One region of the Bacillus altitudinis genome, then DNA from elsewhere that is predicted to be linked to it. Evidence: riboswitches for the same ligand, from Rfam matches in the RefSeq annotation. Region 1 holds a riboswitch; the other holds the start of a gene.
What was found. A riboswitch is a leader RNA that binds a small molecule or an ion and turns the genes downstream of it on or off. The one in region 1 is predicted to bind glycine.
Positions count from the first base shown of each region.

Region 2: another riboswitch for glycine. It lies ahead of ID12_RS04375 (amino acid permease); the one in region 1 lies ahead of gcvT (glycine cleavage system aminomethyltransferase GcvT).

Region 1 is NZ_CP009108.1:3,152,686-3,160,342, forward strand. Features, by position in the region: gene gcvPB (aminomethyl-transferring glycine dehydrogenase subunit GcvPB) at 1-199, opposite strand, end outside; gene gcvPA (aminomethyl-transferring glycine dehydrogenase subunit GcvPA) at 192-1,538, opposite strand; gene gcvT (glycine cleavage system aminomethyltransferase GcvT) at 1,555-2,652, opposite strand; glycine riboswitch at 2,757-2,852, opposite strand; glycine riboswitch at 2,856-2,963, opposite strand; gene ID12_RS15880 (DEAD/DEAH box helicase) at 3,214-4,884, shown strand; gene ID12_RS15885 (YqhG family protein) at 4,899-5,696, shown strand; gene ID12_RS19140 (anti-repressor SinI family protein) at 5,881-6,045, shown strand; gene sinR (transcriptional regulator SinR) at 6,079-6,414, shown strand; gene tasA (biofilm matrix protein TasA) at 6,482-7,282, opposite strand; gene sipW (signal peptidase I SipW) at 7,341-7,657, opposite strand, start outside.
Region 2 is NZ_CP009108.1:869,439-877,095, forward strand. Features, by position in the region: gene ID12_RS04355 (DUF4188 domain-containing protein) at 1-11, shown strand, start outside; gene ID12_RS04360 (NUDIX hydrolase) at 22-645, opposite strand; gene ID12_RS04365 (helix-turn-helix transcriptional regulator) at 815-1,021, shown strand; gene ID12_RS04370 (DUF3169 family protein) at 1,018-1,698, shown strand; gene ID12_RS04375 (amino acid permease) at 1,746-3,092, opposite strand; glycine riboswitch at 3,255-3,334, opposite strand; gene ID12_RS04380 (LacI family DNA-binding transcriptional regulator) at 3,611-4,627, shown strand; gene ID12_RS04385 (MFS transporter) at 5,276-6,457, shown strand; gene ID12_RS04390 (shikimate dehydrogenase) at 6,476-7,378, shown strand; gene ID12_RS04395 (MFS transporter) at 7,426-7,657, opposite strand, start outside.

The DNA of each region.
Region 1 (7,657 bases):
TACGCCTAGATAATGCTGTGTAGTGACGCATAATGTCCAGTTCAGAAACCTCTGGCAGCTCCGCATCTTCATGGCGGATATACGTTTCATCAAATAAATCTGGGAGCTTCTCCTCAGGTACGTCTAAATCAGGCAGGCTGTAACCAATTCTTCCTTCTTTGGATAATTCAAAAATAAGCGGCTGATCTTGTTTATTCATGACGATCCCCCAATTCCTTGATGAACGTATCAATTTCTTCTTTTGTTCTTAGTTCTGTCACAGCGACGAGCATATGCTGCTGAAGCTCTGGATAATCCCGTCCCAAGTCATATCCACCGATGATTCCTTTTTCAAGCAATCGCTCATTCGCTTCTTTCACAGGTTCATTCAGTTTCAACACAAATTCATTAAAATGAGCGCCCTCTATTTCAGCCTGTAACCCATGTTTTTCTGCCTGCGTCTTGGCATAATGGGCCTTTTGTACGTTTTGATAGGCAATGTCTTTGATACCTGTTTTCCCAAGCGCCGTCATCGCAACAGAAGCGGCTAACGCATTTAATGCTTGGTTTGAACAAATATTTGAAGTCGCTTTGTCTCTTCGGATATGCTGCTCGCGCGCTTGAAGGGTCAGCACAAATCCTCGCACACCGTTCTCGTCTTCTGTTTGCCCGACTAAACGCCCCGGCACTTTCCGCATTAATTTTTTCGTCACAGCGAAATATCCACAATGAGGTCCGCCAAATGCAGCTGGAATGCCAAACGGCTGCGCATCACCAACGACAATATCTGCCCCAAGCTTTCCTGGTGGTGTCAGTAAACCAAGTGCAAGTGGGTTACTTGAGACGATGAACAGACTTTTCCCTTTATGTGCAATCGGTTCAATGTCTTTTAACGGTTCGACAACACCGAAGAAGTTTGGGTATTGTACAAGGACCGCTGCTGTTTCGTCGCAGACGGCTTCTTCTAATGCAGCTAGATCGGTCTGACCTTTTCGCGCAGGTACCTCGACGACTTCAATATGCTGTCCTTTCGCATATGTTTTCAGCACCGCTCTTGATTCAGGATGAACCGTCTCAGATACCACAATCTTTTTCTTTTTTGTATGTCCTGCAGCCAGCATCGCCGCTTCAGCTAATGCCGTTCCGCCATCATACATCGAGGAGTTGGCAAGATCCATACCGGTCAGCTCAGCAATCATTGTTTGAAATTCAAAGATTGCTTGCAATTCACCTTGAGAAATTTCAGGCTGATAAGGTGTGTACGCTGTATAAAATTCAGAACGTGAAATCACATGATCGACAATCACAGGCTGGTAATGATCATACACACCAGCACCTAAAAACGAGGCATAAGCCACTGTATCTTTATTTTTTGCAGCAAGACGAGACAATTCCCGCACTAGCTCTGTTTCTGATGCGGCTTCTTTAATGTTGTACGCACCTTTGAATCTGACTTTCTCTGGGATATCTGAGAAAAGCTCATCAATTGACTGAACACCGATGACATCCAGCATTTCTTTTTGATCTTGCTCTGTTTGCGGCAAATACCTGTGCTTCATCCTCTATTCCTCCTCGTTATTTGGCTCTTTTATAAAATGGTGTGGCGACGATTTTGGCTTTTAGACGTTTTTTACGAACTTGCACTTCCACTTCTGTCCCAAGCTGCGCCTCTGATGTTTCAATCAAGGCAAGCCCAATATTTTTCTTTAATGTTGGAGATTGTGTACCGGTTGTGACTACACCAATCTGCTTATCTCCTGAGAAGACTGGATAGTCTGTCCGCGGAATCCCCTTATCTATCATTTCAATCCCGACAAGCTTTCGCTTCGGTCCTTCTTCTTTTTGTTTTTTAAGTGCATCTTTTCCGATAAAATCTGCTTCTTTATCCGTTTTAACAGCAAAACCAATGCCGCCTTCTAAAGGAGAAATATCCTTCGTGAGCTCTTGGCCATAAAGCGGAAGTCTTGCTTCAAATCTTAAGGTGTCACGTGCACCGAGTCCACATGGAATCAGTCCTTTCGGCTGTCCGGCTTCTAATAAAGCGGTCCAAAGGTGAACAGCATCTTCTGACTGGCAGTAGATTTCAAAGCCATCTTCTCCTGTGTAGCCGGTTCTTGATACAAGCACCTCTTTTTGCGCAATGATTGCTTTTGATAAAAACGTAAATGGCTTCAATGACGTTACCTCTTCATCCGCAACATCTTTGATGATGTCAGCAGCAAGAGGTCCTTGAAGGGCTAACAAGGCGGTTTGATCAGAGACATTTTTAATCGAAACGTCTTCCTCACCTTGATGTTTCAGCAGCCAATCCACATCTTTTTCAATATTTGAAGCATTGATCACAAGCAAATAGTTGTTCTTTTCTTTTTGGTAGACGAGCAGATCATCCACCGTTCCGCCATCTTCATAACACATGGCTGTATATAGTGCCTTACCGTCTGTCAGCTTTGACAGATCATTGGTTAATAACCTTTGTAAAAAAGGAAGAGCTCCCTGACCTGTGACTTCCACCTCACCCATGTGAGACACGTCAAACAGCCCTGCTTTTGTTCGAACAGCTTCATGTTCTTCTTTAATGGAAGAAAATTGGACAGGTAATTCCCAGCCCCCGAAGTCAATGGTTTTTGCGCCAAACGTTTCATACGCATGAAAAAGCGGTGTTCGTTTCAACATCAATCGTTTCCCCCTTTTTTCTTACAGTGCACATTACAAGCTGAATTTTCAGAAAAAAATCACAGCAAAAAAGGACAGAGCGCTCCCTTTTATCAAAAAGAAGTCTCTGTCCTTGCACCTGAAAGTTTACAGCACAACATCATTGTGCGTTTTCCCCTTTGGTGGTTTGCTAAAAATCGCTGCGCAAACACTCTCCAGAGTTGCGTCCGGTAAGAGTACTTTTGCCTGAGAGATTCACTGAACCAATTCAGCTTGCTCCTTCGGCGCCTGTCAGTGCAAAATAACCGCTAGGTCTCTCCCCATACCATCATCCGCTCATATTCTTCACCTTTATTGGACATACTATCAAAATGGGTGACTTATTCTCTAGATCACTTACCAACATCCTACCATTAGAAATGGATGAAGAGCAACAGAAAAATCATTAACATTTTCAAAATAATCATTCATTATCGTTCGCTTTTATTGATATATAACATCTTTTAAATCGCTATCAAAAAATGAAGCGTTTAAAAACAGAACGATTTTATCATCACTCTACCAGAAAGGCAGGCGGTCACATTGAATATTCAAACGATCTTTGATCAAAAATGGGCAAGTGAATTTCAAAAGCGGCTTACAGCAGACGGTCCCTGGGCGAATTGGGATATGTACCGTTTAGCAGCACAGGTACAAAAAGTGACAGCCATTGATTCATTTGAAGGACTGCAAGCACCTGCGCACCTGCCTGCATTTACTCCTTTAAAACACCAGCTCGAAGTCGCTAGAAGAGTCGTAGAAGAGATGAATGGGAAAGCCATTTTAGCAGATGAAGTGGGTCTTGGAAAAACCGTTGAAGCAGGACTGATTATCAAAGAATACATGATTCGCGGACTTGCCAAAAAGATTCTCATTCTCGTACCCGCCTCCCTTGTGTCTCAATGGGTACAAGAACTGCGGACGAAATTTTACATAGATGCTGTCGAGCAAAAGAAGAGCTATGTGTGGGAGCAGTGCGATGTTGTGGTTTCCTCAATTGATACAGCCAAAAGACAGCCGCATCGAGACACGATCTTATCCATCTCCTACGATATGGTCATTATTGATGAAGCACACAAACTGAAAAACAATAAAACGAAAAACTATGAGTTTGTGAGAAATTTGAATAAAAAGTTCTGCCTACTGCTCACAGCCACACCTATCCAAAATCGGATAGGAGAAATTTTTAATCTCGTCTCTCTGTTGAAGCCAGGCCATTTAGGTAATGAAACACAATTTAAAGACCTCTTTGCCAAAAAAGACCTTCAACTTGAAGACCATGACCGGCTAAAACAGTTAGTCAATAAAGTCATGATTCGGAACCGGAGACAAGACACTGGCATCGAGTGGTCAAAGCGTCATGTGAAGACAATTTCTATTGATTTCTCCCCAACAGAACAAGCACTATATGATGAAATTTGCAAGTTAAAAGAAAACCCTTCCTATACGAAGCACATGTTTTCAATTATGACCTTAGAACGAGAATGCTGTTCGAGCCGTGAGGCCGTCTATATGACCATTAAAAAAATGCAAGAAGAGGAAAAACACATTCTAGGCGCTTCTGCGATGATGCACATCATGGAGAAAATCAACCAGGTAGAACAAAATTCTAAAGCACTTGAAGTCGTTAAACTCATTCAGCAATTAAATGAAAAAGTCATTATCTTCACTGAATACCGTGCGACACAAATTTATTTACAATGGTTTCTCCAGCAAAACGGCATCAGTTCGGTTCCTTTTCGAGGCGGGTTTAAACGGAGTAAAAAAGACTGGATGAAAGATTTATTTAGAGAGCGGGCGAAAGTGCTCATCGCGACAGAAGCAGGCGGCGAGGGGATCAACCTTCAGTTTTGCAACCAAATCATCAACTACGACCTTCCGTGGAACCCAATGCGCTTGGAACAAAGAATTGGACGTATTCACCGGCTCGGTCAAGAGCGGGATGTCCACATTTACAATATGGCAACTAGCGGGACAGTCGAAGAACATATTTTAAAACTTTTATATGAAAAAATTCAGCTGTTTGAAAACGTCATTGGCGATCTAGATGATATTTTAACCCGAATTGATATCCAAGATGCTGAAACAGAATTGCATCAAATTCTCTTCCAGCACGAGTCTGACGTAGACATGAAAAAGAAATTAACCCAATTTGCTTCCTATTTAACAGAAGCACAAACACCGCTTTTAGAAGAAAGACAGCAAGGTTCATAAAGGAGAGTTGACCAATGGAGCAGCGCGAGATTCACACATTTCTTCTCCGTTTCTTTCAGGCAAATCAATGCGACATACTTGAAGAAAGTGCAGGGCACCTGACCGTACAACTGACAATCGAAATGGATAAATTGATCATGAACCGCCCTTTTTATTGGCATTGGCTCGAAAAAACGGGAGGCGTACCTGAGCCGCGGCAATTGACTTTGATCACCGATCAAAAAAAAGCTGATGACTCGGTCGAAGGAGAATTTGTCCACTTCGGCTCCCCTCGTTTATTCCAAATATTCGAGGCTGTGAAACAGCAAGGCCGTTTTATTCGGCTGTACGAAAAAGTCAGACCGCTCACAAACAGCCAGATCGCACTGGAGCCGTGGCTTGGTCTCAATGTCAAAATATCCTATCTGGCAGACCGTAAAAAAGATAAACTGCTGTCTCTTGGACTTCATCTAATACGCGGAGAAGTCATCGAACAATTTCAAGAGAAGCTAGAAGCACGTGAGCTATCGTCTCAAATTCCTGATTATTGCTTCACAATGAGTACGATGATTAAGCCAGAGAGCGGCGTCAAACGGCTTTACAGCCTGATGGAACGTTATGCCAATGAAGAGCCGGATGATTGGGCGGTAAGAGCTGTTCAAAAGTGGAAAGAAGACTCGAAACTTTTAAACCAATTTTATGAAGGGACTTCAGACACATCTGTAGAATATGAAATAGAAAGACAAGCACTTAAAACTTTATACGAACCAAAAATCAGTCTTACGATTGAAAATGGCGGACTTTTTTACTTACAGCAAAAAAGAGGAGGCTGACTTAGCGAGTCTCCCTCCCTTTCATGTGATATCAAATTTTCGATCAATCAAAAGCAACGTTTGTCTGTTTGTATTGGGCGGAAACATGACGCAAGCAATCTATGAGGTCTTATCACCTGTGTTTTTCCATTTCATGCGTTAAGTGCCTGAAATACACGATTCAGTATTTTAGGAGGGTATTTGTATGGAAAAGAAAACGAAGTTATTAGACAGTGAATGGGTTCAATTATTACGCGAAGCGCGCAAAGCAGGACTAACAGTTGAAGAAGTCCGTCATTTTCTCAAATCACGCAAAAAGTCCTCTGAGTCTCCCCCTATGGCAAGAAGTCATTCTATCAAACCTTTCTGAATGTGCTATAATATCGAAAGGAAGGTGATGACATTGATTGGCCAGCGTATTAAACAATACCGCAATGAAAAAGGCTACTCACTATCAGAACTGGCCGAAAAGGCTGGGGTAGCGAAGTCTTATTTAAGTTCAATAGAAAGAAACTTGCAAACAAACCCCTCCATTCAATTTCTTGAAAAAGTCTCCGCTGTTCTGGACGTCTCGGTTCATACACTGTTAAACGAAAATGATGAAACCGAATACGATGGTCAATTAGATAGTGAATGGGAAAAACTAGTTCGAGATGCAATGACATCAGGGGTTTCGAAAAAGCAATTTCGTGAATTTTTAGATTATCAAATCTGGAAAAAAAAGCAAGAAGAGGAGTAATGCGCATGTTTTAGCGCATACTCCTCCAATTGCTATGCAGATCTTGTTATCAGTCTAAAGACTGACTTTATTTTTTATCTTCGCTGTGTGCTTTTTCGTTTTCTTTCACGTAGCCTTTTTCATCCGTATGCTTTTTTGGATTGATCGTTAAACCATTCCACTGAGTCGCTTCGAAGGAAAGATCAATTTGAATCGCATCGCCTTGGTATTTATTTTGGATATAGTGACCCGCTTTATCCTTCGTCTGGTCATTGACAAATTCAATGATCATTTCCATTTTATCGTAATCAAACGGATTCTTTGGAATGCCGTCATACTCTGGAGCTGTTGACCCATCAACGGTGGCAACATTAATTTTACCACTTTCATGTAAAAACTTCTCATCGACGGCATGACGAAGCTTTTCAAATGCGGTCTGATCCTGCTTTGACGTTAATAGATGCAGGTCAAGCAGGTTTGCATGGTCTAAAATAATATTTTTCGGGTATCCATTCCCACCTTCGGCTCCAACCGTTAGAACACTCACCTGAAATTGGCTGAGGAATTCTTCAGCTGTATTCTTCCCGCCATTTTTCGCTGATGTTCCATCTTGAAATTGGCTGTAATCAAGACTCATCAGGACTTGATTAATTGCAAGAGACCCTTTATTTTCAAAATTAAATTCCTTCTTTATACGGTCACCGGGTTTTATGTTCGCAAGGTTGATGGCGCCGGAATTCTCTTTTGCAGATAGATTCAGCTCTCCTGTAGAGTAGACCGCGTTTGCCGTCTCAACATCATTAAATGCAGCCCACGTTCCCCCTCCAATTAAAGCAAGACCTAATGCTCCCGATAAAACACCTAAACGAATTGATTTTTTCATTGCCATGATTGAACCCCCTAATAAATTGTTTTATTGAAACCTGATTTAGGTTACAAACGAAAATTTATGCTTGTTCCTCTGACATATGTAACTCAGCCGTATGTCTTCGATGTTTGGCAGCACCAACAAAATGAATGGTTGAATAAACAAGCAGCATCACCCCTGGAATAATGAGCAAAAGAGCGGTCCCAGCAGAAGTTCCTGCATACGAAAGAAGCTTTCCTGCATAAGGAATGTTCACTCCCGTATACTGCGCAGTCACTTGATTCGCTTTGACGAGCGTGCCGTCTTGATACATATTGTGGTCTCCTTTTGTCTCAAAGGCTTTATTTACTCCTTTTCCTTTCACCCCAACAATGCGGTGAGTCACAAAGGATTGGT
Region 2 (7,657 bases), 1.4 Mb from region 1:
CAAATTCCTAGAGCTGGTTCTCTAGGAATTTCTTTTTGCAACCATCACAAAATGTTTTAATATGCGGGCAGTTAATCCCCAAATGGTGTAACGATTGTAATCATAAAACCACTCTTCAATCGAACGACTCCCCCAGCTGTATTTTTCACCATTCATGATTTTTTCATAAGGAAAGTCCTCTCCTGGTGTTGGCTGCACCGATACATGGTGTAAGTACGGTTCGTATTGGCTGAGCCATGATAGAGGCACAGTAAAGGTCTCCTCTACTTCTTCTTGATTAAAGGAATGTTTGACCTGCTGTTCATCAATAATCCCGACAAATGGATATACCACAAAGGATGGTGAGGCAATATAAGGGCTGAGCTGCCCTAAAACCTTGACGGATTCGGGCGGAATTCCTAGTTCTTCATATGTTTCCCGCAGTGCAGCTTCTTGTGCGGTTTCCCCACCGTCGAGTTTGCCTCCTGGGAAGCTAATATCGCCAGGCTGTTTTCTCATCGTCAGTGATCGCACTTCAAATAAAACATGCCATTCCCCGTCTACTTGCACCAAAGGGACAAGGACTGCCGCTTTGAACGCTGTCTCTTCTCCAATAAATAGCGGCTGTGATTGATGTAAATCACTTTTTAATTGATCAATGAACATGGGCATCACCTATTTTCTGTTTCTCTTTTCTTTAGCGTATCATTGATTCCCTTTTGAATAAAGGCGATCTTTTGACAATTATTTTTATCATTTTGACAACTATACTTGTCAAAATGAATATAATACTTTACAATCAAGATAACATTTTGATCAGAGTTGAGGTGACAGAATGAAAAATCGGCTAAAAGAGCTGCGGGCGCGTGATGGTTTAAACCAAACGGAGCTTGCGAAACGGGCAAAGGTTTCCCGCCAGACGATCAGCTTAATGGAACGAGATGAATTAATGCCGTCTCTCTTACTTGCTATGAGGCTTTCACGTATTTTTCAAGAACCCATTGAACAAATTTTTCTATTCGAGGAGGATGAACTCACATGAAAACTGTATACAAAATGCTCTTAGGTGCTCTCCTTGGTTTTCTCGGTGCTTACTGTTTGCTGGCTGCCGAATTTGAGCTGACACTTCTGCAAGCTGCATTTGAAGCGACTCTTGTCATCACTGGCTTGACAGTTCTATTCATCATTTATTGTTTTTCAGGCATTTCACGCATGAAGAAAAGAGTCTCTCTTTCAGTATCTGGTGATGAGGAAGATGAACTAGAGGTAAAACAGTACCGAACCTTTACTGATGTAACGTTAGCTAATACGGTGAGTACCATTTTATCGATTATTGCAATTGGAATTTCCATCGTAACCGAGCAGCCACTCTGGCTGATTCTCGCAAATGCTGCCTTATTTTTGATCACCGTCATTCTTTCTTATGTATCGATCTCTGTCCTAAAGCTCGTCTATCCTAATCGTCACCTACCTAGTCCAACTGATAAAGATTATGGCAAAAAACTGCTCGCCATTTCTGATGAAGGCGAAAAGCATGTGATGCTCGATGGGCTTTTTCACACTTTTCAAATGATGAATATTTTATTGACTGGTGCCATGTTTATTTTGATTGTCTATTCTCTTGGCGCCAATCACTCTCAGCTCTTCTCTATCATCGTCGTTGGACTTGTTCTAATCATTCTTAATGCATACTATATGTTGAAGATTCGAAATCGTTAAATAAGCAAAAGCACAGCCATTTAAAAAGGCTGTGCTTTTTTCGTTCATTATGCTGAACGGCGTTTCTTTCGTGCATAAATCAAAAATAGAAACCCAAACCATACGGGTGTCAATAACAGGGCTGGACGTGTTGCATCAGCGAAAAGCATGATGACAAGAATGGCAGCAAAGAGCACAAGAACCGCTATATTCACAAAAGGTGTAAATGGTGTTTTAAAGGTAGACGCCTTATGCAGTTCAGGACGTGTTTTCTTATATTTCAGATGGCATATTAAAATAATACTCCATACCCAAATGAAACAAATGGCACTGATCGTTGTCACAATACCAAAGGCTTGTTCAGGAATCAGCTTGCTTAAAAGAGCCCCTACTGACACCACAATCGTCGACACAAACAGGGCATTACTTGGAACAGCATGCTTATTTAGACGGCCAAAAGATGCCGGTCCTTGTTTTTGATGACTGAGATTATACAAAATTCGGCTCGTTGAGAACATACCGCTATTACAAGCAGACGCCGCAGATGTCAGGACGACAAAGTTGATGAGTCCCGCCGCTACTGGTATCCCAATGAGTCCAAAGGTTTTCACAAAAGGACTTTCTGATGCACTGAGTTCTGTCCATGGGTTGATGCATAGTAATACAAAAATCGCACCTACATAGAAAAAGAGAATTCTTAATGGAATTTTATTAATCGCAGACGGGATATTTTTTTGCGGATTCGCTGTTTCTGCTGCTGACACACCGACAAGTTCCACGCCCACATACGCAAAAATCACCATCTGGAATGACAATAAGAAGCCTGTCACACCATTTGGAAAGAATCCTCCGTGTGACCACAGATTCGTTACCGTCACGGGCCCTGCATCTGTTTGAAAACCAATGATTAACAGGACAATTCCAACGCCAATCAACAGTAATATCGTAATCACTTTAATAAGTGCAAACCAAAATTCCATTTCTCCAAAAAGCTTCACCGTTAATAAATTAAATCCTAGCAAAATCAATAAACAAATAATAGCAGGAATCCACTGCGGAATATCAAACCAATACTGCACATACACCCCGACCGCAATAACATCTGCCATCGCTGTCATAATCCAGCAAAACCAATACGTCCATCCTGTCACAAAGGAAGCCCATGGTCCAAGATAATCCTCTGCTATATCCGTTAAAGATTGATAGCCCGCCTTAGATAAGAGCAATTCTCCAAGTGCCCTCATGACAAAAAAGATGGCCATTCCGACAATTAAGTACGCAAAAATGATCGATGGTCCTGCCAATTGAATAGCCTTTCCAGACCCTAAAAACAGCCCCGTTCCAATCGTTCCGCCAATGGCAATTAATTGAACATGACGGTTTGATAAATCTCGCTTTAACTCTTGTTGTGCCAATTTCAACACCCTCCTACGACACGATCCTATACTGAAATAATAAACTCACAAAAAGTCCATAAAAAAAGAGATTGGATGCGCTCCAATCTCACGGTCATAAAAGAATAGCAAAATAGAGAAAAGCAATACACAGTATGATCCATGCATCACAAATACAATATTTCGTACTCTTCTGTCCTTTTGCCTGAGATTGTGAACCCTTCGGCGCCGCACATACATGCGGTCTCTCCAGAAGCTGCTCCTGCCATAGTGTGACCCACAGCAATCATAGCCTTCGATATTTACTTTAAATGTTGCTATTTCTGAATAATTTTATATTTTACGCCTCTAAAAGAAAGCTGTCAATGGTAATCTTTTAAGATGTTGTTTCCTCCTTATCTGAAGCTGATATGACATCACTTCATCAACACCCCTTGATTAAGGTATAATGAAACAAAGAATGTTCGGCTCGTTTGGTGGAGACATCCATCTTGATGATGAACCATAGTTAGGCAATCCAATGAAGTTGGTGAAGACAAATGAAAAAAATGAACAAACAGCGTGTGACATTACAAGAAGTCGCTCGGCATGCCGGTGTATCGACTTCAACGGCCTCACTCGTTGTTCGCAACAACCCTAGGATCTCTGAAGCCACCCGGAAAAAAGTGCTGCAATCCATGGAGGATTTGGGATACGTGTACGATCGCGTCGCTGCCAATATGCGGTCGAAAAGTTCAAATATTGTGGGTGTGATCGTCACGGATATTTCAAACACCTTTATTTCTGAATTTTTAATCGGTGTGCAAACCACCCTTGAGTCACTTGGCTATACCGTTTTACTTGGGACAACCTTTGATAGTGTGGATAAGCAGGAGCGGCTCATCTCCACAATGGTAGAGCACCGAGTGGGTGGAATCATCTTAAATCCAGCATCGAAAAGTTCGACACGAACGGTCAAACAATTAAACAACATTCGCACGCCAAAAGTATTGGCAAATCGTGAATTAGCAGATGTCCATTGTGATTATGTCGGTGTTGATTATGAACAAGGCACTTGGATGGCGGTCCGTCATCTTCTTCAAAAAGGGCATCGCCGCATCGCTTTCTTAGGTGGAATCAAATCCTCCTCGACTTGGATTGAACGGATGAAAGGGTTCAAAAGAGCCCATGATGATGAGGACCTGACGATGGATGAATCTCTTATTATCGATATGGTGCCTACCCGTGAAGGCGGGAAAGAAGCCCTTGCCCAAGTGATTGACCTTCCCGAACCACCTACTGCTATTTTTTGCTTCAGTGATTTAGTGGCGTTTGGGGTGATTCAAGAATTGGCAGCGCGTGACATCAAGCCTGGTGAAGACATTGATGTAGTTGGGTTCGATAACATCCCTGAAGCGGAGATGTATCACCCGCCGCTCACCACAGTCTCATCATTTCCACGATCCATTGGAGTCAAAGCAGCCAACCTTTTGTATCATAAAATGAACGAGCAGGATGAAGAACTGCAGCGATTGATATTAAAGCCTCAACTTCATATTCGAGAAACCTCGACATGATCATGAAAAGGAGAATTGCAAAGCGATTCTCCTTTCAGATTGTTGACAAAGGGCTAAAATGAACTTTATTTTAGCCCTTTGTCTTCTTTTCAGCGTGATAGAAAACCTTTGCAGTCTAGGAAGGACGAGCACCGGAGCAGAGCGAATTTGACATTCGTGAGCACCGGAGCGCAGGACTGACAAAGAATGCGAGGGTTTGTCTACACGCTGAAAGGAGAATTGCAAAGCGATTCTCCTTTTTTTATTGAGCAAGTCAACTATTTCTTTATTACATTTTTCTTTTTTTAAATCACAAAGTCATAAACTTGACACATTTTATACACAGGAGTATATTTATCTCGTTGCTTCTTTTAGTATATCGTTATACCTTTTGTGAACATATCGTTATTTATGATATCAACTACAGTTAAAGATGGATCTTTTGATTCTGATCAAATCGAGGAAGTCCATCAACTTATGATAACTGTTTTTATTTTTAATTATTTAGTAGAACGATGTACTTATTTGAAGAACAGATGAATATTCATTATTTTTTCATCAATCACACAAGGGGTGTTGTGATGGACTTAATATTATTTACGTTTAAGGAAATAACAAAGGGTAACAAGAATTTGGCCCGAACAGGGTTTCAAATATAGGAGTGGGAACATGAAAAATCCATACATTAAATCATCACTTGGCATGTACTTAAACTATTTCATGCTAGGCATGATCAATATTATTGTGGCATCAAACATGGAAAGCTTATCTGAACGCTACCATGTAGATATTCCAAAAATCAGCTTGCTTGTATCAGCAATCGGTATCGGTAAATTAATTGCTCTCTTTTTCTCTGGCCGGCTGGCAGACAGCTGGGGGCGAAAACCTGTCATTATTACAGGTAACTTTCTCTACTTATTATTCTTAATTGGGATTCCAACAACGACCAATTATACATTGGCTTTCATTTTTGCCATTTCCGCAGGGATTGCGAACTCATTACTTGATTCAGGAACATATCCTGCTTTGACAGAATCATTTCCTAAAAAAGCAAGTTCAGCTTCTGTTTTAGTAAAGGCGTCTGTATCAATTGGTGCGACTGTTCTTCCATTTATCTTGGCATTCCTTATTGCACATGACATCTTCTGGGGCTGGGCATTCTTTGGTTTAGGACTTCTCTATTTACTTGTAGGCATTTACTTGATCTTTATGCCGTTCCCAAATCATAAGCAAACGGCTTCTCAAAACGATCTTCCCGTTCAAGAGCAAATGAAGGAAGAACCGAAAATGTTTGGTGAAGGTTTAGCTGTTGTACTTATGGGATTCACGTCTACTGCATTATTTGTTGTATGGCAAACTTGGCTTCCACAGCTCGGATTGAAATTGATTGGGCTTGGCTCAGGACAAGCGACACAGCTTCTTTCTTATTTTAGTATTGGTGCACTCGTATCTGTTCTATTGCTTTCAATCGTATTAGATAAATTCATTTCACCGATTATGGTCGCCATTATTTACCCAATCGGGGCATTCCTTGCCATGCTTTCACTATTTCAAATTGAAACGTACGGCATTGTCATTGTTAGTACCTTTTTCTTAGGATTATTTACAGCCGGCATTTTCCAGTTGGCGATGAGTATTATGATGAAATTATTCCCTACAAACAAAGCAACGGCTTCATCATATGTCAACATTGCGGCAAGTTCAGCGTTTATCCTTGTTCCGCTGATTACAAGCGGACTCGTTAGCACGTACGATATTAAAATGACTTTATTCTTCGATATGATCATTGCGGTCATCAGCGTATTGTTAGCAGTCTTTGTTTTACGACGCATGAAAAAATTGTTTAGATAATTAAAGGAGATGTCAATCATGACAAACATACACGAACGTAATATTGATGGAAAAACAAAATTAGTCGGTCTTCTTGCAACACCAATCGGGCACAGCCTGTCACCACGGATGCACAACCTTGGCTATACACTAACAGGAATCAACTATGCTTACCTTGCTTTTGAGGTAGGAAATGATGAACTAGAAGCAGCAGTAAACGGGATGAAAGCGATGGGTGCAGCTGGATTTAACGTATCCATGCCGAACAAAATGAAAGTACTTGATTACTTAGATGAACTAGATGATTCTGCAAGACATACTCGCGCAAGCAACACAGTTGTGAACAAAGATGGCAAGCTGGTTGGCTACAACACAGATGGTCTTGGTTACGTAAGAAACTTAATTGAACATGGCGTTGAATTAGCTGGACAAAAGGTTACACTCGTTGGATCTGGCGGCGCTGCAACTCCGATTGCCATTCAGCTTGCACAATCAGGTATTCGTGAAATTAGTATTTTTGCTCGTAATGACCAATACTTTGTTCAAGCAGAAGAAAATGTAAATTACATCAACAACGAAATGAAATCATTCGGTGTCAAAGCGAATATCTTCCCACTTGAAGACAAAGACGCTTTCCGTCGTGAAGTAGCTGAAAGTGCGATCTTAGCAAACGGGACAAGCCTTGGCATGAAACCATTAGATGAGCTCAGCATTATTGACGATACCCTTGATGTATTACGCAAAGACTTAATCGTGACAGATGTCGTCTACAACCCGCAAAAAACAAAACTTCTTGCTCAAGCACAAGAAGCTAGTGCCAAAACGATTAACGGTCTTGGCATGATGCTATGGCAAGGTGCCCTTGCGTACAAACTGTTTACTGGCGAGGATATGCCAGTTGAACAAGTGAAACAAATTCTATTTGAAAATGACCGTTTCTAAACGAAACATAGAAAAAAGACGACCTCCGCTTTGGAAGTCGTCTTTTTTTATTCGTGTATCATAATCCGGCGATATCGATTGAGGATATACATCGCGCCGATGATCGCAACAACAGCGACACCCGCATCAAATATAAAGATTTGCAAAATCGTCGAGTGGGTTTCGATCAAACCAGTGACGACCGGAATCACAATGGCGGACACTCCGCCTGCTGTTGAGATAATTCCTGTCATCGTCCCTTTGTTTTTCCAGAAGAACTCAGCCATTACGGTTAACGTC